4 regions of the Nocardioides campestrisoli genome follow, and region 4 is predicted to be linked to each of the others. Evidence: predicted binding sites of a transcription regulator. Region 4 holds the regulator's gene; each other region holds the start of a gene.
The links. The regulator LexA, encoded in region 4, represses DNA repair genes until DNA is damaged. The targets are predictions, from matches to a motif close to TCGAACANNTGTTCGA.
Positions count from the first base shown of each region.

Region 1 (5,710 bases), 1.1 Mb from region 4:
CCCGGGCTCGGGGTAGTCGGGCACGTCGACGACCAGCCGGGTCATCGCCTCGCGGGCGGCCACGGCAGCCGGAGAGACCACGCCTCAGGCTCCGGGGGTGGTCGGGCCGTTGAACCCGTCGTCCCCGGAGCGGGCCTCGTCGACGGAGGCCTGCTCGACCGAGGCCTGCTCGATCGCGGCCACGGCACCGCGGGCGACCTCGACGACGACGCCGTCGGCGATCTCGACCCGGACCCGGTCCTCGCTGGTCTCCCGGACGACGGCGAAGATCCCGGAGCTCAGCAGCACCCGGTCCCCCACCTTCAGCGCCGCCTGGAGCTTGGCGATCTCCTTCTGGCGCTTGCCGGCTGGACGGACGATCAGCAGCCAGAAGACCAGGGCGATGGCGACCAGGGGCAGGAACTCCACGAGATGACCTCTCGAACGGGGACGGTGTGCTCTCGTGAGTCTACGTCGCCCTACTCCTCGAAGAGGATTCCGTCGGCCGGGAGGGCGGCCGACGCAGGCAGCGGCAGGCCCAGGTGCTGCCAGGCCGCCGCCGTGGCCACCCGACCCCGGGGCGTGCGGGCCAGGAACCCCTGGCGCACCAGGAACGGCTCGGCCACCTCCTCCACCGTCTCCCGCTCCTCCCCCACGGCGACCGCCAGGGTGGAGACCCCGACCGGACCTCCGCCGAAGCGTCGGCACAGGACGTCGAGGACCGCGCGGTCCAGCCGGTCCAGGCCCAGCTCGTCGACCTCGTAGAGGTCCAGCGCGGCCCGGGCCACCTCGCGGCTCAGCACGCCGTCGGCGCGCACCTGCGCGTAGTCGCGGACCCGGCGCAGCAGCCGGTTGGCGATCCGGGGGGTGCCGCGCGAGCGCGAGGCGATCTCGGCCGAGCCGCCGTCGGTGAGGTCGACCCCGAGCAGACCCGCAGAGCGGTGGACGATCCGGTCGAGCTCGGCTGGCTCGTAGTACTCCAGGTGGGCGGTGAACCCGAACCGGTCGCGCAGGGGTCCGGGGAGCAGCCCGGCGCGGGTGGTGGCCCCCACCAGGGTGAAGGTGGGGATCTCCAGCGGGATGGCGGTCGCCCCCGGTCCCTTGCCGATGACCACGTCGACCCGGAAGTCCTCCATGGCCATGTAGAGCATCTCCTCGGCCGGCCGCGACATCCGGTGGATCTCGTCGACGAAGAGGACGTCGCCCTCGTTGACCGCACTGAGGATCGCCGCCAGGTCGCCGGCGTGGGTGATGGCGGGCCCGCTGGTCAGACGCAGCGGCACGCTCATCTCGGCCGCGATGATCATCGCCAGCGTCGTCTTCCCCAGCCCGGGGGGACCCGAGAGCAGCACGTGGTCGGGCGCCCGGCCGCGCTGGCGGGCAGCCTCCAGCACCAGGCCCAGCTGGTCCCGGACCCGGGCCTGGCCGACCACCTCGTCCAGGGAGCGCGGACGCAGCGCGGCCTCGACCGCCCGCTCGTCGCCGTCCGCCTCGGCCGCGGTCAGCGAGCGCAGGTACTCCTCCTCGCCGGCACGGAGCATCTCCTCGGGGTCCATCTCAGGCCTTCCTCAGCGTCTGCAGGGCAGCCCGCAGCAGCGCGGCGACGTCCGGCTGGTCGCCCGCCTGGTCGGCGACCTCCTCGACGGCCCGGTCGGCCTCGCGGACCGACCAGCCGAGCCCGACCAGGCCCTGCTGGACCTGGGCCCGCCAGGGCGCCTCGGCCGGCACGACGGCCTGCCCCGGTCCGGTGGGGCCGACGACCCCCATCCGGTCCTTGAGCTCGAGGATGATCCGCTGGGCGCCCTTCTGCCCGATGCCGGGCACCTGGGTGAGGGTCTTGACGTCCTCGGTGCCGATGGCCCGGCGCAGCACGTCGGGGCTCAGCACGGCGAGGATCGCCTGGGCCAGCTTGGGCCCGACCCCGCTGGCGGTCTGGACGAGCTCGAAGCAGGTCTTCTCGTCCTCGTCGGTGAAGCCGAAGAGGGTCAGCGAGTCCTCCCGCACCACCATGCTGGTGGGCAGGGTGACCTCCTGGCCGGTGCGCAGGGTGGCCAGGGTGCCGGGCGCGCACATCAGCTCCAGGCCGACGCCGCCCACCTCCAGCACGGCGCTGGACAGGGTGACGGCCGCGACGCGGCCCCGGACGAACGCGATCATGCAGGTCTCCTGGTGGTGGGGCGTCGTACGGCCGCGCGCGCCGGCGCCCGCTGGCCGGACCGGCCCGCGGTCCTGACGGCGGCCGCGAGCTGGGCGGCCTGGGCCTCGGCGGCGGCCGCCAGGCGTGAGCTCGCCCCGCCGCGCCAGATGTGGGTGATCGCCAGCGCCAGGGCGTCGGCGGCGTCGGCGGGCTTCGGCGGCGCGTCCAGCCGCAGGATCCGGGTGACCATCGCCCCGACCTGGGCCTTGTCCGCGCGCCCACTGCCCGAGACCGCGGCCTTGACCTCGCTGGGGGTGTGCAGGGCGACCGGCAGCCCGCGGCGGGCCGCGGCGACCAGCGCGATCCCGCTGGCCTGCGCGGTCCCCATGATGGTGCTCGAGTCGGAGCGGGCGAAGACCCGTTCCACCGCCACCGCGTCCGGCTGGTACTCGTCGAGCCAGGCGTCGATGCCGCGCTCGATCGTGACCAGGCGCTCGGCGATCGGCAGGGTGGAGCTGGTGCGCAGCACGTTGACGTCGACCAGGCTCAGCGGCCGTCCGACCTCGCCCTCGACCATCCCGATGCCGCACCGGGTCAGGCCAGGGTCGATCCCCAGGACACGCATCGCCACCCTCTCGTCCGAACGTGTGTTCGCACGCCACGCTAACCCGAACCGGCCCTCCCCCGGCGGCGACACGCGAGGCGCCCCGCCAGGGGCCGGGCCACATCGGGGTCGGGCTCGGCTCAGCCCTCGAGCTCGGCCATCACCTCGTCGGGCACGTCGACGTTGGCGAAGACGTTCTGCACGTCGTCCAGGTCCTCCAACGCGTCCATCAGCCGCATCACCTTGCCGGCGGCGTCGGCGTCGACCGGGATCTCCATGCTCGGCACGAACTCGACCTCGGCCGAGTCGTAGTCGATGCCGGCCGCCTGGAGCGCGGTGCGGACCTCGACCACGTCCGTGGCCTCGGCCAGCACCTGGAAGGACTCGTCGAACTCGTTCACGTCCTCGACGCCCGCCTCGAGGGTGGCCTCGAGCACGTCGTCCTCGCCGACCTGGCGCCCCTCCTGGTCCTTGGGCACCATCACCACGCCCTTGCGGGAGAAGAGCCGGGAGACCGAGCCGGGGTCGGCCATCGTGCCGCCGTTGCGGGTGACCGCGGTCCGGACCTCCATCGCTGCCCGGTTGCGGTTGTCGGTGAGGCACTCGACCAGGAAGGCCACGCCCTGCGGGCCGTAGACCTCGTACATGATCGTCTGGTACTCGGCGCCGCCCGCCTCCGCACCGGAGCCGCGCTTGACGGCGCGGTCGATGTTGTCGTTGGGCACCGAGGACTTCTTGGCCTTCTGGATCGCGTCGTAGAGCGTCGGGTTGCCCGCGGGGTCACCGCCGCCCTGGCGCGCCGCGACCTCGATGTTCTTGATCAGCTTGGCGAAGAGCTTGCCGCGCTTGGCGTCGATCGCGGCCTTCTTGTGCTTGGTCGTTGCCCACTTGGAGTGGCCTGACATGAGTCCCTCTATCAGTGTCGGAAACGGCTTCTCGGGGTGCAGCTGGGGTCGGTGCGTCCTCAGGCCGATCGCACCAGGTCCACGAACAGGCCGTGGATCCGGTCGTCGCCGCCGACCTCAGGGTGGAACGAGGTCGCCATCAGGGAGCCTTGACGGACCGCCACGATCCTACCCGTGGCCGGACCCGTGCCGACCCGAGCCAGCACCTCCACGTCGTCGTCGGCGTCCTCGACCCAGGGTGCCCGGATGAAGACGGCGGGCACCGGGTCCACCAGCCCCGACACCGCCAGGCGCTCCTCGAAGGAGGCGACCTGGCGGCCGAACGCGTTGCGGCGCACCGTGACGTGCAGCCCGCCCACGGTCTGCTGACCGGCGGCGCCGTCGGCCACCCGGTCGGCCAGCAGGACCATCCCGGCACAGGTACCGAAGACGGGAAGGCCGGCACGCACCGCCTCCCGCAACGGCTCGAGCAGACCGGTCAGGCCGGCGAGCCGGGCGATGGTGGTCGACTCCCCGCCCGGCAGCACCAGCCCGTCGCAGGTGGCTAGCTCGGCGGGACGCCGGACCGGCCGGGCGCGAGCCCCCAGGGCACCCAGCGTGGTCAGGTGCTCGTGGACGTCGCCCTGGAGCGCCAGCACGCCGATGGTGGGGGTCACGGACGCCGATCCTAGGGCGGCGCCGGCCTGTCCCGCGCCGTGTCCAGAGCCGCGTCCCGCACCCTGTCCGGCACGGTGCCTCCACCTGGTGACGTGGCGGGCCGACGTGCGGCACACTCGCGGGATGGGCGGAGTCTGGGGGCACCCTCCGGCGGCGCGGGTACCGGCGTCGCTGCGTCCGTACGTGGACGCGATGTTCGGCTACTCCGCGGACGGCCTGACGCCCGGCGTCCACCGCGGTCTCCCCTCGCACGGCCTGACCCTGGTGCTGAGCCTGGAGCAGCCGCTGCGCACCGCCCCCAGCGAGGAGGACTGGGCCCGTGGCGTCCGGGACGCGCAGTGGGTCTCGCTGGGCGGCCTGCACACCCGGGCAGCGATGGTCGAGAACCCCGGGCGGTGGCTCGGGGTGCAGCTCACCCTGCACCCCCTCGGGGCCCGCGGGCTGCTGGGCGCGCCTGCGGCCGCGCTCCCGGTGGGCAGCTGGGACGCCCGGGACCTCCTGGGTGCCGAGGTCGACCGGGTGGTCGAGGAGCTGCACGCCGCCACCGACTGGGCAGACCGGTACGCCGCGGTGCTGGCGTTCCTCGGACGGCGACGGCGGGCGGTCGCCCGCGGCGCCGAGCCGCCCGTGCCCCGTCCCGAGGTCCGCCACGCGTGGCGGCTGCTCACGCGTGAGCCCGCACGCCCGGTCCAGGCCGTCGCCGCGGAGGTCGGCTACAGCCGTCGACGGCTCGGTCAGCTGCTCGCCGCCGAGGTCGGGCACGGCCCCAAGACCGTCCAGCGGCTGGCCAGGTTTGACGCGGCCCGGCGTGCCGTGGCACGTGCCTCGAGCGCAGGCGACCCGCTCGCGCAGGTCGCCGCCCGGGTCGGCTACTACGACCAGTCGCACCTGGTGCGCGACTTCCACGAGTTCGCCGGGCTGGGTCCCACGGCCTGGCTGGCCGCGGAGCGGGGAGCGCAGGAGTTCCCGAATCTCCAAGTCGGGCAGCAGGGCGACGGGGCAGCCTGAGGGCATGAGCAACCACCACGAACCCACTGTCTGGCCGGCCTTCCAGGCCCACGACCCCGACCTGCTGATCCGCACCCTGGTCGCCCTCGGCTTCGAGGAGACCGCGGTCTACCGCGACGACGACGGCATCGTCCAGCACTCCCAGCTCGACTGGCCCGAGGGAGGCGGGGTGATGCTCGGCTGCCACAAGCCCGAGGGTCCGTTCACCCAGCAGCCGGGCACCACCTCGGCGTACGTCGTGACCACCGACGTGGACGCGGTCTGGCAGCGCGCCGTGGACGCCGGGCTCGAGCCGGGCAAGGTGGAGGAGAAGGACTACGGCGGTCGCGAGTTCCGGCTCAGCGACCCCGAGGGGAACCAGTGGTCATTCGGCACCTACGCCGGGGAGCCGCGACGCCGTTGAGGCGGTCGCGGCGGCTC
Region 1 is NZ_CP061768.1:2,290,546-2,296,255, forward strand. It holds gene H8838_RS10830 (adenine phosphoribosyltransferase) at 1-45, opposite strand, end outside; gene yajC (preprotein translocase subunit YajC) at 85-408, opposite strand; gene ruvB (Holliday junction branch migration DNA helicase RuvB) at 459-1,535, opposite strand; gene ruvA (Holliday junction branch migration protein RuvA) at 1,537-2,136, opposite strand; gene ruvC (crossover junction endodeoxyribonuclease RuvC) at 2,133-2,741, opposite strand; gene H8838_RS10855 (YebC/PmpR family DNA-binding transcriptional regulator) at 2,861-3,625, opposite strand; gene pdxT (pyridoxal 5'-phosphate synthase glutaminase subunit PdxT) at 3,685-4,281, opposite strand; gene H8838_RS10865 (AraC family transcriptional regulator) at 4,406-5,290, shown strand; gene H8838_RS10870 (VOC family protein) at 5,295-5,693, shown strand; gene pdxS (pyridoxal 5'-phosphate synthase lyase subunit PdxS) at 5,709-5,710, opposite strand, start outside.
Region 1: a site for LexA is predicted at 2,756-2,771, ahead of ruvC (crossover junction endodeoxyribonuclease RuvC). Genes of this name have one in related genera too.

Region 2 (5,710 bases), 150 kb from region 4:
GCGGTGCAGGCCCGAGAGCGTGCGCAGCAGCGTGGTCTTGCCGGCGCCGTTCGCGCCCAGGACGGCGGTGATCTCCCCGCGGCCGGCGGTGAACGAGACGTCGTGCAGGGCGGTCACCGGCCCGTAGGAGACGGTGAGCGAGTCGACGGCGAGCATCAGACCACCTCTCCCAGGTAGGCCGCGAGCACGGCAGGGTCGTTGCGGACGTCGTCGGGAGAGCCGGAGGCGATGCAGCGGCCGAAGTCGAGCACGGTGATCTCGTCGCAGACGCGCATCACCAGGTCCATGTGGTGCTCGACCAACAGCACCGACATCCGGTCGGTGAGCCCGGTGATCAGCTCGCCCAGCTCGTCCATCTCGTCGGCGGAGAGCCCGCTGGCCGGCTCGTCCAGCAGCAGGAGCTCGGGCTCCGCGACCAGGGCCCGGGCCAGGGCGACCCGCTTGCGCACCGGGTAGGGGAGGCTGCCGGGGTAGAGGCCGGCGACGTGGGCGATGCCCAGGGAGTCGAGCGTCGCCATCGCCCGCTCCTTGAGATCCCGCTCCTCGCGCCAGGAGCGCGGCAGCGCCAGCAGTGCGGAGAGGAACCCGGCGCGGGCGTGCCGGTCGGCGCCGGTGACCACGTTGTCGAGCACCGTCACCCGGTCGAACAGCCCGAGACCCTGCAGGGTGCGGGAGATGCCGAGGCCGGCGAGCTGGTGGGGGCGGAGCCGGTCGAGCTGCTCGCCCTTGCGATGCATCGTCCCCTCGTCGGGCACCACGAACCCGCAGGCCACGTTGAACAGCGTGGTCTTGCCGGCGCCGTTGGGGCCGATCACCCCGTGCACGGTGCCGGGGGTGACGGACAGCGAGACGTCGGAGAGCGCGACGAGCCCTCCGAAGCGGACGGTGACGTGGGCCAGCTCGAGGTCGGCGCTCACGGGGCCTCCTGTGACCGGCGCCGTGGCCGGTTGGGCAATGTGACCTGGCCCACTTTGGTGTGCCAGTACACCGGGGTCATTGGGCGGACTGCCCAAAACTGCTTGGTCCAGTGGACCCAAGTTGCCCGTGGGTCTGGTCAGGATTGTGCGCGGAGTGCGACGGTGCTGACATGCCTGTCACGTCTGTCACCCCCGCCCAACAGGCGCTGCATGCCGCCTGGGCGCTCTTGCTGGACCAGTCGGACGTGATCGCCGACAGCATCACCCTGACGCTCTTCGAGCGCGACCAGGACCTGTGGGAGCGGATCGGCCCGGAGTTCCGCGCCGACGTCCGGGCGAGCACCCGACAGCACATCCGGCGTGGGCTGCGGATCCTCTCCGCCTCTCCCGACCTGCGCGCCGAGGCGTCGGGCCAGCAGGAGAACGCCGTCGAGCTGTGGCGCGACACCGGCCGGCGCCGGGCCCGCCAGGGCGTCCCGCTCGAGCTGGTGCTCAACGCCTACACGCTGGGGGCGCGGATCCTGTGGGAGGCGCTGGTGAGCCGGGTCGCGGCCGACCCGTCGATCGAGGTCGACGACCAGGTGCTGCTCATGGCCGCGCGCACGGTGTGGACCAACCTCGACGTCCAGAACGCGGTGCTCATCGACGCCTACCGCCGCGAGAGCGCCCGCATCCAGCGCCAGGACCTCCAGCGCGAGCAGAGCCTGCTCGACGGGCTGATCGAGGGCCGGGGTGCCGACCCGCTCTTCGCCGAGGAGGCCCGCACCGCCCTGGAGATCGAGCCGGACGACGAGGTCGCCTGCGTGGTCGCCATCCATGACGGCGCCGACGCCAGCGACAGCCTGGCGCCGGTCGAGGACCGGCTGGACCGGATGGGTATCGCCGCCCGCTGGCACGTGCGCTCCGGGGTCTACTACGGGCTGCTGTCGGGGCGGGTGCCGGGGGAGAGCGGACTGGTCGACCTCTTCGCCGCGCACGCCCCGGGACGCATGGGGATCGCGCTCAGCAACGACGGGATCGCCGGCTTCGCGACCGCGTTCCAGCTCGCGCACCGGGCCGCGGAGACGGTGCCCCGCGGCGTACGGCGGGTGGTCTCGGTCTCCGACCGGCTGCCCGAGGTGCTGCTGGCCGGCAGTCCCCAGGTGGCACCCCGGCTGTTGTCGGAGACGCTCGGGCCGATCCTCGCGCTGCCCAAGGCGCAGTCGCAGACCCTGCTGGACACCCTCAGCGCCCTGCTGCACCACGACGGGTCGCCCACGCACGCGGCGAGCGACCTCTACTGCCACCGCAACACGGTGATCTACCGGATGAAGCAGATCGAGCAGCTCACCTCACGGTCGCTGACCGACCCTCGGGACAAGATGCTGCTGGGACTGGCCCTGATGGCCAGCGGGCGCGCCTGACGGCCTAGGTCCGTCGGTGGTAGCGCAGGGACCCGTCCGGGTGCTGCGTGGTGGTGAATGCCGGGTCGTGGGCCCGTTGGTGGTGCCACGGACACAGGAACAGCAGGTCGTCCAGGTCGGTGTTGCCGCCGTGGCCCCAGGGATCACGCCCGTGGTGGGCCTCGCACCAGGTCGAGGGCACCGTGCACCCCTCCGCGCCGCAGACCCGCTGGGTCAACGTCTTCGCGGTCCGTTGCCCGTCGGTGAAGAACCGCGACGCCCGACCCTGGTCCAGCACCTGCGACTTCGCGCCCAGGACCACGGGGATGATCTGCGCCTGGCAGGCCAGCCTTCTGACCTGTCCCGCCGAGAGGGTGGTGACGTCCTCGCCGTTGCTGAGGATCGACCCCGTGCCGAGCCCGCTGCGTAGGGCTTCCAGGCTCATGGTGACCAGCACTCGGGTCGCCGACCCGCCGTGCGCCGGGACCCTGCTGGGGTCGGCGGCTTCGAGGAATGCGCAGAAGGCCTGCCCGTGCAACCGCTCCTGGGGCAACCGCAGCCCCGTCGCCGGATCCCGGTGGTTGAACGAGCCCAACCCGGTGGCGGCACCGGTGTCCTTGCCGTCGTCCTGCTTCGGCGAGGTCCACGCCTCCAGATACGTCCGCAACCGGGCAGCCACCTGGTCCGGGATCCGCGCCGCCACATCGGTCGCGCCGTCCCCACGCCGGCGGAACGTCAACCTCGTCGCAGCGTTCGCCCGCCGCTCGGCCCGCTCCAACACCTTGCGCTCATGCTCCTCACACGTGGCCGGGGCGACCACCGCCAGGATCCTCGCGCCCAGCGCCTCCAGCTGGGCGGGGGTGAACACGCCCGCGTACTCGACCAAGTGGGCCTCGGCCCTCGCGAGCACATCGTCGGGGACCTCCTCACCCGGCAGCGGGTCGATCACCAACGCCTCCAGCGCCTTCACGATCACCCGTGCCTGGGGCAGGTTCACCGACCCGTCCTCCAACCCCGCGCCCACCCGCTGCCATCGCGAGTCCAACGCTTCGGCGAGCTTCTCCGCCGCCCGCGCGGACCCGTACCCACACCGGGTCCGGCCCGCCACCCAGGTCGCCGCCGACTTCGCCCCGTCCGCCTGAGCCACCCCACCCGGAACCCCGACGACCCCGAGCACCCGCATCCGCAGCCGCTCCAGCTGGTCGACCTGACGGGACAACCCCAGCAGCACCTCCCGCTGCTCACCCTCGGACAAGAACGCCGGGTCCGCGCCCTTCACGCAGTCCAACGCCTCATCCACCAGACCGACCGCACGTGCGATCGGATGACCTACACCCGCCTGCTCCCACATCCCCAGGACCCCCGTCCCCGACGCGCCGAAGGCCCCCGATGAGCTCCCGACACACCCCACTCAACCGGCCACCACCGACAAGACAGACCCCCAGAAGCACCCGTTCCCACATTGTGGACATCTGTTCGAAAAAAGGCACCCGTGTGATCCGATGGAGTTCGGGAGGGGGTCTCGAGGGCGTGAACTTCCTCCATCCCGCGGGCCGCTTCGCGACGCGTCCGGAACGCGACCAGATCACACTCCTGCCTGGTCCGGAAGGTGCTGCGAGCCCTGGGCCGGACGGCCTGACCTACCCTTCGTCCGTGAGCACGACACTCCTGGATCGACGCCCGTGACCGGCACCCTGGTCGCCAAGGGCCTGGCCGGCGGGCACGACCACCGGGTGCTCTTCGAGGACCTCGACCTGACCGTGGCTCCCGGCGACGTGGTCGGCGTGGTCGGCGCCAACGGGGCGGGCAAGTCGACGCTGCTGGAGCTGCTCGCCGGCCGCGCCACCCCGGTCGCCGGCACGGTGAGCACCGCACCCGCCGACGCCTTCGTCGGCTGGCTGCCGCAGGAGCACGAGCGGGTCCCCGGCGAGACGGTGGGCGACTACCTGGCACGGCGTACCGGCGCGGCGGCGGCGACCGCGGCGATGGAGGAGACCGCTGCCCTGCTGGGCAGCGAGGCTCCCGGCGCCGACGACGCGTACGCCGTGGCGCTGGACCACTGGCTGGCCAGCGGCGCCGCCGACCTGGAGGACAGGATCCCCGCGACCCTCGCCGAGCTCGGCCTGGAGACCGGCACCGAGACGCTGATGACCTCGCTCTCGGGCGGGCAGGCGGCTCGGGTCGGGCTGGCGGCGCTGCTGCTGAGCCGGTTCGACGTGGTGCTGCTCGACGAGCCGACCAACGACCTCGACCTCGACGGGCTGACCCGGCTGGAGGCCTTCGTCCGCGGTCTGCGGGCCGGCGTGGTGCTGGTCTCGCACGACCGCGAGTTCCTGGCCCGGTGCGTGACCCGGGTGGTCGAGCTGGACCTGGCCCAGCACCAGGTCTCGGTCTACGACGGCGGGTACGACGCGTTCCTGGAGGAGCGCGCCGTCGCCCGCCGGCACGCGCGCGAGGCGTACGAGGAGTTCGCGGACAAGAAGTCCGAGCTCCAGGCCCGGGCCCGGACCCAGCGCGAGTGGAGCTCGCAGGGCGTGCGCAACGCGATGCGCAAGTCGCCCGACAACGACAAGATCCGTCGCCGCGCGCAGAGCGAGTCGAGCGAGAAGCAGGCGCAGAAGGTGCGCCAGATGGAGTCCCGGATCGCCCGGCTGGAGGAGGTCGAGGAGCCCCGCAAGGAGTGGGTGCTCCAGTTCGACATCGCCGCCGCCCCGCGCTCCTCCAGCGTGGTCGCCACCCTGGACGGGGCGCTCGTGCGGCAGGGCGACTTCGTGCTCGGTCCGGTCTCGCTCCAGGTCAGCGCGGGCGACCGGATCGGGATCACCGGGCCCAACGGCGCCGGCAAGACCACCCTGCTGAGGCTGCTGCTGGGCCACCGGGCCCCGGACGAGGGCCGGGCGTCCCGGGGCGCGAGCGTCGCGGTGGGCGAGATCGACCAGGCGCGGTCCGGGCTGGCCGAGGAGCTGCCGCTGGGCGACGCCTTCGAGGCGGTGGTGCCCGAGCTGACCTCGGGAGAGGTGCGCACGCTGCTGGCCAAGTTCGGTCTCAAGGCCGACCAGGTGAACAGCACGGTGGGTCGGCTCTCCCCGGGGGAGCGGACCCGGGCGGCGATGGCGCTGCTGCAGGCCCGCGGGGTCAACCTGCTGGTCCTCGACGAGCCGACCAACCACCTCGACCTCCCGGCGATCGAGCAGCTCGAGCAGGCCCTGGACTCCTACGACGGTGCGCTGCTCCTGGTCTCGCACGACCGACGGCTGCTGGAGAACGTCCGTCTCGACCAGCGCTGGCATGTCGAGGACGGCCGGGTCGCGCTCGGCTGAGCCTCAGCTGCGGCCGACCCGCAGCTCGGCCGCCACCACCTGGCCGGGCTCGATCCCCTCGGCACGTCGTACGGCGTCCTTGAGCGGCATC
Region 2 is NZ_CP061768.1:3,213,959-3,219,668, reverse strand. It holds gene H8838_RS15065 (ABC transporter ATP-binding protein) at 1-156, opposite strand, end outside; gene H8838_RS15060 (ABC transporter ATP-binding protein) at 156-917, opposite strand; gene H8838_RS15055 (PucR family transcriptional regulator) at 1,088-2,320, shown strand; gene H8838_RS15050 (HNH endonuclease signature motif containing protein) at 2,325-3,599, opposite strand; gene H8838_RS15045 (ABC-F family ATP-binding cassette domain-containing protein) at 3,982-5,619, shown strand; gene H8838_RS15040 (DUF1905 domain-containing protein) at 5,623-5,710, opposite strand, start outside.
Region 2: a site for LexA is predicted at 3,764-3,779, ahead of H8838_RS15050 (HNH endonuclease signature motif containing protein). Genes of this name have one in related genera too.

Region 3 (5,710 bases), 1.9 Mb from region 4:
GATCCGCCCGCGGTTGGTGTAGTCCTCGGGGTTGGCGCTGGCCACCACCAGGACGTCGAGCGGCAGCCGCAGCACGTAGCCGCGGATCTGGATGTCGCGCTCCTCCATCACGTTGAGCATCGCGACCTGGATCCGCTCGGCCAGGTCGGGCAGCTCGTTGATCGCCACGATGCCGCGGTGGCTGCGCGGGATCAGCCCGAAGTGGATCGTCTCCGGGTCGCCCAGGTGGCGGCCCTCGGCGACCTTCATCGGGTCGACGTCGCCGATCAGGTCGGCCACCGAGGTGTCCGGGGTGGCCAGCTTCTCGGCGTACCGGGTGTCGCGGTGCGCCCACTCGATCGGCAGCTCGTCGCCCTGCTCGGCCACCAGTCGGCGGGTCAGCGGGGTGATCGGGTCGTAGGGGTGCTCGCCCAGCTCGGAGCCGGCGACCACCGGGGTCCACTCGTCGAGCAGGCCGACCAGGGTGCGCAGCAGCCGGGTCTTGCCCTGGCCGCGCTCCCCCAGGAGGACCACGTCGTGCCCGGCGATCAGCGCGCGCTCGAGCTGCGGGATGACCGTGTCCTCGAAGCCGTGCAGCCCCGGCCAGGGGTCCTCACCGGCGGCCAGCTTGGCCAGCAGGTTCTCCCGCAGCTCCTCGCGCAGGGTCCGGAGCTGGTGCCCGGACTCGCGGAGCTGCCCCAGCGTGCGGGCGGCGGGGGCTTCGGTCGGCGCGGGCGGTGTGTACGTCGTCACACGACCACGCTAGACCGGGCCCCAAGGACCTCGACCCTCACAGGGCCGGCCCCTCGCCGCGCAGCTTGTCGACCTCGGCCATCGCGTCCCGCAGCTGGGCGAGCCACTCGTCGGCGTGCTCGCCCACCAGCCGCACGGCCCAGGCGAGGGCGTCGGACCGGGAGCGCGCCACGCCGGCGTCGACCAGGGTGTCCAGCACCTGGCGCTCGGGCTGGCGGAGGCGAGTCATCACCGGGGCCGCCACGTGGGTGAAGAGCGCCTCGACGTCGCCGAGCCGCACCCCCCAGGAGACCTTGCGCTGGTAGCGGCCCTCGGCCTCCAGGGCGATCTCGATCCGCTCGTCGCGAGTCTCCGCGCGGAACCGGCTGATCCGGCCCTCCGCCTCGGCCCCGCTGAGCTCGCCGCCGCCCGCCGCCGCGTCGGACAGCGTGCCGACGACCAGGACCTCCTCGCGGTCGACGCTGACGCGCACGTCGCTGAACCAGCCCTCGGGCAGCCGACCGGCGAACCAGTCGGCGGCGTCGTCGGCCGGCGGCAGGTCGGCGACCTGCCAGCCTCCCCGGCGTCCGCCGCGACCCCGGCCACGGGGGCCACCGCCACGACCCCCTCCGCGCCCCTCGCGTCCTTCATCGGGCCCGTGGCCGGGTCCGTGTCCTGGGCCGTGCTCGTGCTCGTGTCCGTGCTTCTCGTCGTGGGTGTTCATGGTGCTTCTCCTTTAGGGATACTTCTTCCATGATTACACCGTTACACCAATTGCACGTGCAAGAGGTTGACTGATCAGAGCCCGGTGGTGCCGTCGACGTTCTCCCGCAGCAGGTCGCCGTGGCCGGCGTGCCGGGCGTACTCCTCGATCATGTGCACCAGGATGTAGCGCAGCGAGATCCCACGTCCGCGCCGCTGGACGGCCGCGAGCTGGTCGAGGCCGCCGACCGCGAGCGCCCGGTCGAGGGCCAGGTCCGCCGCGGCGACCTCGGCGTCGAACAGGGTGAGGAGCTCCACGGGGCTGTCCTCGCTGGCGGAGTGCCAGTCCCAGTCCTCGTCGGCCGACCAGTCGACGTCGGCCCAGATCCCGGACGGCTCCTCGCCGTGCAGCACGCAGGAGAACCACCACTGCTCCACGTAGGCCAGGTGCTTGAGCAGACCGCCCAGGGTCATGGTGGTGGGCGGGAGCGGGGTGTCGAGCTGGTCGGCGTCCAACCCTTCGCACTGGCTGCGGACGACCGCGCGGAAGTGCGCGAGGAATCCCCGCAGGGTGGTGGTCTCGTCGGCGTCGGTCGGCTTCACGGGCGTGGTCATGCGGCGACAGTAGGCGCCGGCACGGGCCCGTCAACAGTGGTTTCTCCACGCGCGTCGGACTATCTCCGACGGGCGAAGCGGTAGTCGCCGTTGGCCATCCGGGTCATGTCGTAGGCCGCGTCGTGGGCTCGATGGTGGTGCCGCGAGCAGAGCAGGACGCCGTTGTCGAGGTCCGAGCAGCCGCCGTGGCCCCACGGCAGCAGATGGTGGGCCTCGCTCCAGGTACCGGGGATCGAGCACCCCTCCGCCCGACAGCTGGCATCGCGCAGCAGCAGCGCGCGACGCTGCCCCTTGGTGAAGAGCCTGGACGCGCGCCCTACGTCCAGCAGCTCGGAGTCGGTGCCGAGCACCGCGGGGATGATCTGGGCGTTGCACGCCAGCCGACGAGCCTCCCCGGCGGTGATCCGGTCGAAGCCGTCCCCCGGCACCCCGTTGCCCAGGGTGGCGACACCCAGGCCGGACCGGAGCGCCTCGAAGGACAGGACCACGGTGAGATTGGTGGCGTCACCCCCGTGGATCGGGAGTCGCTTCGGGTCCAGGGTCTCCAGCAGCTGACCGAACGCCTCGGCCAGACGTCGCGGGTGGGCGCTGGGGGAAGCGGAGGCCTGCGCCCGACCACCCTCCTGGTCACCCGAATCGCCACTCGTCCGGCGGACCGCGCCGTCAGCGAGCCGCGGGTTGGTGAAGGCGTGCAGGTAGGTCGCGAGCCGGGCCGCCACCGCGTCGGGCAGGACGCCGGAGATCCGCGTGGTGCCGTCGCCGACGGCACGGATCCGCAGCCGCTGCCGCTCCCGGGCCCGCTTCTCGGCCTCCTCCAGCTTGCGGCGCTCCTCGTCCTCGAACCGCTCGGGATCGACGATCTCCAGGATCCGTCGCCCCAGCACCGCCAGGTCCTTGGGGTCGTGCTCGCCGGCCAGCCGCACAAGCTCGGCCTCGGCCTTCGCGACCACGTCCCGTCCCACCCGGTCCGGCAGCTCCCCGACCGCGGCGGCGATCACACGCGCCTGGGCCAGGTTGACCCGCGCCTCCCTCAGTCCCGCCGCGAGCAGCGGCAGGTCGCGGTCCAGTGCCTCGGCCAACCGAAGGTCTGCCGCCGCGTCGCTGCGCCGCACCCGCCCGTGGTGGGCCAGCCAGGCGGCTACCGAGTGGAACCCCTCCGCCGCAGCTGCGTCGCCGGCCGAGGCCATGCACCGCAACCGCAGCTCGGCGACCTGGGTCTCGACGTCCACCCAAGCCAACAACGCGGCGCCCTTCTCCTCCGCCGGAATGAACACGGGATCCAGGTCTGCGACCGACTTCAACATCCCCTGCACCGCTCCTGCGGTGTCCGTCAACAGATGCATCCCGCCCCCTCGACCCGTGTCTAGGACCATTCTTTCGAACATGTGTTCGAATCGCCAGACCGAAGATTGGGGATCCGCGGGCTCCGCGTCGGACCTGCTCGGCAGCGCGTCAGCGCGTCAGCGCCGCCAGAGGTACGGCGTCGTGGTGGAGACCCGGTGCAGGCCGGAGCGCTCCAGGATCGGACGCGAGTACCCGGTCGAGTCGCTGTGGACGAGGGTCTTGCCCAGCCGCAGCGCGGACGCCGCCCGAGCCGCGGTCAGAGCCCGGTAGATCCCGCGTCCACGCCACTCCGGGAGGGTGAAGCCACCCCAGATGCCGGCGAACGCGGTCCCGTCCACCGGTTCGAGCCGGCCACCGGAGATCACCTGCCCCCGTGCCTCGGCGACCCACAGCTCCATGCCGTCGTCACGACCGAGCCGACGCATCAGCGCCTCGGCCTCTGCTGCACCGTCAGCGGGGGAATCGCCGAACACCTCGGCGGCCATCGCACTCATCGCACGGACGTCGTCCGCCGCCCTGATCTGCCGGAGCACCACGCCGTCGAGCAGCGGCACGTGCACGGCCAGGCTCTCCGCCCGGCCGATCATGATCGACTCCGGCTCCCCCGGGACGAACCCGTGGCGGAGCAGGCTGTCGTGCAGTCCCGGCGCGTGGTCGTGTCCTCGCGTCTTCCACTCCACCTCGGTGACCTCGGGATCCGCGCCGTAGTACGCGAGCGCCTCCCTCACCAGCCCGTCGATGGCGTCGGGACCGGCCGTCCCGAGATCCCGGTAGGTGACGTGACCGCGCCCACCGCCGAAGGTCGCCAGGTGCACCGGACCGCGGAACGCCACTGAGACCGCGCTCGACGTCTCCGCATCGGTCCGCAGCTGCTCGTCGTACGCCGCGAGCAGCGCGCCAAGGTGATCCATGGTGCTGATCCTCGCAACCTCGCCCCCGTCGAGGCCACCGGTTTTGCCCGACGTCCTCAGCCCTGCTTGGCCGCCAGCACCCGCGCGGCCTCCCGCTCGGCGGCGGCATTGGCCACGCCGGCCCGGGAGCCGGCAAGCTTGGCGTTGATGTGCTCGCCCACCGTGATCGGGGCGTACTTGGACCCGTCCCCGACGCAGGGAGGCAGGGTGGAGATGACCGCGTCGACGTTGCCGTCGTGGAAGAACGCGGCGCTGCGCCGCCGCTCCACCCGGCCCTCGACGATCGGCGGCTTGACCCGGTGCAGCGTCGACATCCACTCCTCGTTGGTCCACCGCGCCATCAGGTCGCCCAGGTTGACCAGCAGCGCCCCGTCGGCCGGCATCACGTCGTGCCAGCCGCCGTCGCCGCCGAGCACCTGCAGGCCCGCGACCTGGTCGGCCCAGAGCACCGTGACGATGCCGTAGTCGGTGTGCTCCCCCATCCCGGTCAGCTCGCCGTCCAGCTCGACCTCGCCGGGCTCGAGGGCGTAGTTGTTCATCCGCAGCACGTCCAGGCTGTGGTCGGTATAGCCCTCGAAGAAGCCCTCCGGCAGGCCGAGCGCGTCGGCGAACAGGGTGGTCAGGGTGCGGGCGACCCGGGCGGCGTGGTCGAAGTACGCCGAGACCGCCGGCCGGAAGCCGGGGAGGCCGGCGGGCCAGACGTTCTCCGCGTAGTCGTCGGCGGGCAGCTCGACGCCGGGGTAGTCCGAGCGCGCGGCGCCGACGTTGAAGGCCTCGAAGAAGTCGTGCATCCGGTTGGACGGCGCCAGGCCGAGGCTGAGGCTCAACGACTCCGTCTTGGGCGGCGCGTACCCCCGGTTGATCTGCGGTGGTGTCCGGTACGCCTTCTTGGTCTCCAGCGGCTGGTCGAAGAACGAGTCCAGCGCGCCGGCGAACGCATCTGTCACCTCGGTCGGTACGCCGTGCCCGACGATCTGTGCGAAGCCGACCGTGCGCGCGGCCTGGTCGAAGGCGGCCGCCGCGGCGGTGCACTCGTCGGGCGAGCCGCCCAGCACGTAGGGAGAGATGTCGACGGTGGGCACGGAGAAGGTCATCGGGGTCATCCTCGTCGGGGAGCCGGAACCCTGTGCCGGCCGGGGTGCGGGCCGGGGTACGGGTCCGGGTGGCGGTCCAGGTGCGGGTCGGTGGTGGTGACGGTGCTCGGGATCGCGGCCAGCGCGGCATCGACCCGCCGCCGCAGGGCCGCCTTGTCGGTCTCGTCGAGCCAGCACGCCTCCACCGCGTTGTCGGTGAAGGCGGCGAGCTGGTCCCGGCCGTACCCGAGCGCGTGCGCGAGCACCCGGAAGTCGTGGGTCGGGTCGGTGCCGAACATCGGCGGGTCGTCGGAGTCGATGGTCACCCGCAGGCCGGCGTCGACCATCTCCTTG
Region 3 is NZ_CP061768.1:1,078,774-1,084,483, reverse strand. It holds gene H8838_RS05205 (ATP-binding protein) at 1-732, opposite strand, end outside; gene H8838_RS05200 (hypothetical protein) at 770-1,435, opposite strand; gene H8838_RS05195 (DinB family protein) at 1,510-2,028, opposite strand; gene H8838_RS05190 (HNH endonuclease signature motif containing protein) at 2,088-3,371, opposite strand; gene H8838_RS05185 (GNAT family N-acetyltransferase) at 3,489-4,283, opposite strand; gene H8838_RS05180 (isopenicillin N synthase family dioxygenase) at 4,340-5,377, opposite strand; gene add (adenosine deaminase) at 5,383-5,710, opposite strand, start outside.
Region 3: a site for LexA is predicted at 3,406-3,421, ahead of H8838_RS05190 (HNH endonuclease signature motif containing protein). Genes of this name have one in related genera too.

Region 4 (5,710 bases):
ACCACTCGCTGCTCGCGATCGACGCGATCGAGGGGGTGCCGATGATCCCGGAGTACGACGTGGTGGTCATCGACGAGGCGCACGAGCTGACCGCGCGGGTCACGCAGGCGGCCACCGACGAGCTGAGCGTCGCCGACGTCGAGCGGGCGGCCCGCCGGGCCTCCCGCTTCGTCGAGGACCAGACCAGCACCTCCCACCCGGCCGATGACCTGGCCGACGCTGCCGAGGCGCTCGCCGACGCGCTGGCGATGACCCCCGGCGGGCGGATCGACTCCGCGAGCGAGCAGCTCAGCGACGCCCTCGTGCTGGTCCGGGACGCCGCACGCGCGGTGGTCTCGGCGTTCGGCAAGGAGGACAAGGCCGCCAAGGACGCGGACGCCGCCCGAACCCAGGCCAAGGGGCTGGCCCAGGAGGTCTTCGTCACCGCCGAGCGGATGGCCGCGGGCAGCGACGCCGACGTGCTGTGGCTCAACGAGGCCCGGGAGCGGATGCCCGCCCGGTTGGCGGTGGCGCCGCTGCAGGTGTGGGCGCAGATGCGCGATCGGCTGCTCACCGACAAGACGGTGGTCTTCACCTCCGCCACCCTGATGCTCGGCGGCGACTTCAGCTCGGTGGCCGGCAGCGTGGGGCTCAAGCCCTCGGAGCGGATCGACACCGGGGCGCCCCAGGCCGCCGACGACAAGGCCCTGCCGTGGCGCGGTCTCGACGTCGGCTCGCCGTTCGACTACGGCCGCCAGGGCATCCTCTACCTGGCGCGACAGCTTCCCCCGCCGGGACGGGACGGGCTCGGCCCCGCGCACCTGGACGAGATCGTCGACCTGGTCGACGCGGCGGGGGGTCGCGCGCTGGGTCTCTTCTCCTCCCGGCGGGCGGCGGAGGCCGCGGCCGAGGTGGTGCGCGAGCGGCTGCCGCACCTGACCACGCTGGTCCAGGGGGAGGCTCAGCTCCCCGAGCTCTCCCGGCAGTTCGTCGAGGACCCGCACACCTGCCTGTTCGGGACGCTGAGCCTGTGGCAGGGCCTCGACGTGCCGGGCGACACCTGTCAGCTGGTGCTGATCGACCGGATCCCGTTCCCGCGGCCCGACGACCCGCTGATGTCGGCCCGGCAGCGCGCGGCGGACCGGGCCGGTGGCAACGGGTTCATGCAGGTGGCCGCCACGCACGCGGCGCTGCTGCTGGCCCAGGGTGCCGGGCGACTGATCCGCACCACGTCGGACCGTGGGGTGGTCGCCATCCTGGACTCCCGGCTCGCGACGGCTCGCTACGGCGGTTTCCTCAAGGCGAGCCTGCCGCCGATGTGGACGACGACGGACCCGCAGGTGGTGCGCAAGGCGCTGAGCCGGCTCGCGGCCTCGGCTCAGTAGCCGAGGATCTGGTAGTCGCGCCGGTACATCCGGCGCACCCACTTCTCCAGCTCGGCCGAGGCCTCCCGGCGCTGTCCGGGGGCGGCGGTCTGGTTCTGCGGGTTCGCCGGCACCGCGGGGGCGCCCACCTGCTCGCAGACCTCGGCGAAGTCCCGGTCGAAGGACTCCAGCCGCCCGACGAAGTCCACCTGGCTGAGGTCGACGAGCCTGGTCTGCAGGGCCAGGTGCTGGTCGGTGCCGGGCACCGCGGCCAGGTCCTGGGTGCTCACCCACCGCGCGAACTCCACGACGTCCTGCATCCGCTTGTACGTCGCGGCGTCGAACCGGAAGTAGTTGTGGTTGACGACCTTGTCGTGCCACGCGGAGACGAACCGGTCCAGCGGGTCCCGGACGAAGGCGAACTTGAAGTAGTCCGAGAACGTCGACGTCGGGTAGTGGATCCGCATGGCGTGGTCGACGTCCATCGTCACCGAGTGCGCGGCGAAGTGGTGCCGGACCGTGCGGGTGGCCACCTTGGCCACCCGGTACCAGACGAACCGGTGGCTGTGGCTGATGGTCAGGTTGTAGCCGAGCGGGGAGAGCCAGCCCGTCTCGGCGCTCCGCTCACCGAGGTCGCGGACCAGGGTGGAGGCGTCGGCGGTCAGCTTGAACCGGTCGTCGGGCCGGGTCCGGAAGAGCTCGGGTGCCGGGGGCGCCGGTGGCTCTCCGCGGGACCCGCGCCCGCGGTCGTGCTGGTCTCGTCGGCTTCGGCGCATCGCCGGTGAGGCTACACGAGCGACGACCCTCACATCCGGCGCAGGACCGCCGTGACCTTGCCCAGGATCGTGGCGTGCGTGCCGTCGATCGGCTCGTAGGCGTCGTTGTGGGGGAGCAGCCAGACCTGGCCGTCCTTGCGCTGGAAGGTCTTGACCGTGGCCTCGCCGTCGATCATCGCCGCGACGATCTCTCCGTTGGCGGCCTCCGGCTGCTGGCGGATCACCACGTAGTCGCCGTGGCAGATGGCCGCATCGATCATCGAGTCGCCCGAGACCTCGAGCAGGAACAGGGTGCCGTCGCCGACCAGCTGCTTGGGCAGCGGGAAGACGTCCTCGACCCGCTCCTCGGCGAGGATCGGCCCGCCCGCGGCGATCCGGCCCACGACGGGGACGTACTGCGCGGCGGGCATCGAGTCGCCGATCCCCGTGGGGTCCACGCTCGCCTCGTCGGCGTTGCCCATCGCCCGCCGGGCGGCCATCATCTCGGGCAGGAAGACCTCGAGGGCGCGGGGCCGGTTGGGGTCGCGCTTGAGGTAGCCCTTCTCCTCCAGCACCTTGAGCTGGTGCGCGACGCTGCTCGAGCTGGTCAGCCCGACCGCCTGGCCGATCTCGCGCATGCTCGGCGGGTAGCCGCGCTGCTCGAAGGAGTCCTTGATGGTGGAGAGGATGCGCTGCTGGCGCGGGGTCAGCCCGGTGGCGTCCGGAGGACCGTCCGGCATCGGCACGACCTTGCCGCTGGTCTCGCGCGTCTTCGCCATCCTGGTGCCTCCTGGGGGTGGTGCGGGCTCGTGCCCTCACCGTAGTGCTCCAGCAGGCCTACTTCAAACAGGTGTTCGAAGACCGCGTGTCGTCAGTCCTCCGGCGTCCAGCCCCAGGTGACCAGCTCGAAGCCGGTGCGGAAGCCCAGTGCCACCAGCGCCTGGTACGTCGAGTCGGTGCCGATCACGGTGGCCGTGCCGGCACCGGTCTCCCGGGCCCGGTTCATCATCGTGCCGGTGAGCGCGTGCTCGATCCCGCGCCCGCGGGCCTGGGCCAGCGTCGTCACGTTCCCGAACATGACGCTGCCGTCGCGACGGTGGGAGCTGCCGGCCCCCTGCGGCTCGCCGGTGAACATGCTGCGAGCCACGAAGAACTGGTGGTCGGCCGGGTCGAGCGTGTCCAGGAAGCCGAGGTGGCTCGCGCTGGCCGAGGCCGAGAGGCCGAGACCGGCGAAGATCGTCGCGGCGGCGGGCTCGGTGTGGTCGGGCCAGGCCACGTCGATGTAGACGTGCTCGGGAGTCAGCGGGTCGATCGGGTGCTCGAGGTTGACGTGCATCGCCGGCGCCTGGTGCGGCGTCAGCCCGGCCTGGGCCAGCGTCGCCTCCAAGGCCGGGGTGGTGGTCTCCGGGGTGGTCACCCACTGGAACGGCAGGCCACGCTGCCGGAACGGCTCCAGCAGCTCGGGGACCCGCGTGGGCACGTCGGCGGAGGCGATCCGCGCCGTGGCGATCACGTTGCACGCGGCCAGCGGCAGGTGGGACCAGTAGACCGTGGCGTCCGGCTCGTCGCTGGTCGTAAAGACCGGGGACTTCGACACCGCGGCATGGAAGGCCGCGAGGTCGGCCTCGATGGTCTCCATGGGGGTGGTCAGGAGATCGCGCATGTGCAGGACGCTATGCGCGGGACCAACGGCCCGCATGCCTCAAACTGGTGACATCCCCTGTGTCATGGCCGGGGGCCCCGCGTAGCCGGTGTCGGTGCGACACGCCCTTCGAACAGTTGTTCGCCCAGATGCTTGATTCGTTCGAACAGGTGCTCTAACGTCGCACATGTGTTCGATCGAACGTCTGATCGAGACCATCCCGCCAGTCGCTCCCAGCAGGACTGTCGGAGGTCGCGACTAGACATCAGGTCGACAGCGATCCACCGGCTGACCGCCACTTCCCCAGGAGGTCCCAGATGAGCACCATGACCCTCGAGCACCCCGTCCGCCTCGCGACGGTGCACGAGCTGCGCCCGGCCGCCTGCGGTCCGGCGCCCGCCGTGCCCGTCCAGCGCGGCGCGGTGCGGCCTGAGGCTCGTCGCCAACAGGGCTCCGTGCGGCTCACCCGCCGCGGTCGTCTGGTCGTCTTCCTCACCTCGCTGGTCGCCGTGCTGGTCGCCGGCGTCGTCTTCGGCGCCGTCTCGGTGGCGACCGACAAGGAGGGCGTCGCGCCCGCGACGCAGGTCGTCATGGTCGACGAGGGCGACACCCTGTGGGGGATCGCGGCCGAGATCGCCGACGACGGCGACGTGCGCGCGGTGATGAACGAGATCGAGCAGCTCAACGCGCTCGACTCGAGCGTGGTGATGCTGGGCCAGGAGCTCCGCGTCCCGCTCGAGGGCTGACGCCCGGATCGCTCATCTCACAGACCCACAACTGAATAGCTTCCGCCGGTCGACTCGACCCCGGCCGGCGGAGCGGGGAAGAGGAGAGGCGGGGCCTGCGGGCCCCGCCTCTTCGTCTCTGGTCAGCGGGCGGCGCGTCGTCCGCCGGGCTTCCGGGGCGGCGGCTGGGGGCCGGGTGTGGGCTCCTCGGTGTCCTCGTCCCCGCCCTGCGCGGGGTTGCGCGCCAGCCCCAGCGCTGCGCTGAGCCGGGAGGCGAGCAGGAGCCCGACGAAGAGGCACGCCATCGCGCCGAGCGAGGCCAGTGCCAGCAGCGCCCATCCGGTCGAGCTCCCGCTCCGGGCGGAGGTGCCGAAGTCGATGGCCGTGTAGACGAGGTATCCCCAGGCGACTACGCAGGCGGTGATCCCCGCTGCCAGCGCGGCGATGCTGGTGTTGACCGAGGGGCCGGAACGCCTGGGCGCCGCTCGCCTCGCTCCAGCACGCTTCCCGGTCGCCACCTCCTCATTGTGACAGGTGCGTCGCGACGGTGGTCCAGAGCGCTTCGGTCGCCCGCCACGCCCCTGACCTGCGGCTTTGCCGGGGGAGCGGAGGTGGTGAAAAACAGCCTCGGCGTGTTGGGCCGTTCGGCTTGCACCCGTGGTGTCGGCGACGTACGGTTACCACTACATCTAGTACTTACACCGTTGTGGTTCTCCACATCTAGTCCACAGAGACTTCCCCGGACCCCACAGCGAGAACCGTTTCATCCACAGGAATCAGACACTCGTCCACAGGCGTTGAACCCTTAGCAGGGTGTTCTTCAGCGTGCCCGGACTTCACCCAGGGAGGGAGACCCCATGCACTGTCCGCACTGCCGGCACACCGACACGCGGGTCCTCGACTCCCGGGTCTCCGACGACGGCGGCCAGATCCGCCGCCGGCGTACCTGCCAGAGCTGTGGCAAGCGGTTCAGCACCGTCGAGCAGATGCAGCTGCTGGTCCTCAAGCGCTCCGGCGCCACCGAGCCCTTCACCCGCGACAAGGCGATCCACGGCGTGCGCAAGGCGTGCAAGGGTCGTCCGGTCACCGAGGACCAGCTCGCCTGCCTCGGCCAGGCCGTCGAGGACGCCCTGCGCAGCGAGGGGGTCGCCGAGGTGCCGGCCCACGAGGTGGGCCTGGCGATCCTGGCCCCGCTGCGCGAGCTCGACGAGGTCGCCTACCTGCGGTTCGCCTCCGTCTACCGCG
Region 4 is NZ_CP061768.1:3,366,567-3,372,276, reverse strand. It holds gene H8838_RS15830 (ATP-dependent DNA helicase) at 1-1,364, shown strand, start outside; gene H8838_RS15825 (sulfotransferase family 2 domain-containing protein) at 1,358-2,119, opposite strand; gene lexA (transcriptional repressor LexA) at 2,149-2,877, opposite strand; gene H8838_RS15815 (GNAT family N-acetyltransferase) at 2,970-3,761, opposite strand; gene H8838_RS15810 (LysM peptidoglycan-binding domain-containing protein) at 4,058-4,486, shown strand; gene H8838_RS15805 (hypothetical protein) at 4,609-4,983, opposite strand; gene nrdR (transcriptional regulator NrdR) at 5,323-5,710, shown strand, end outside.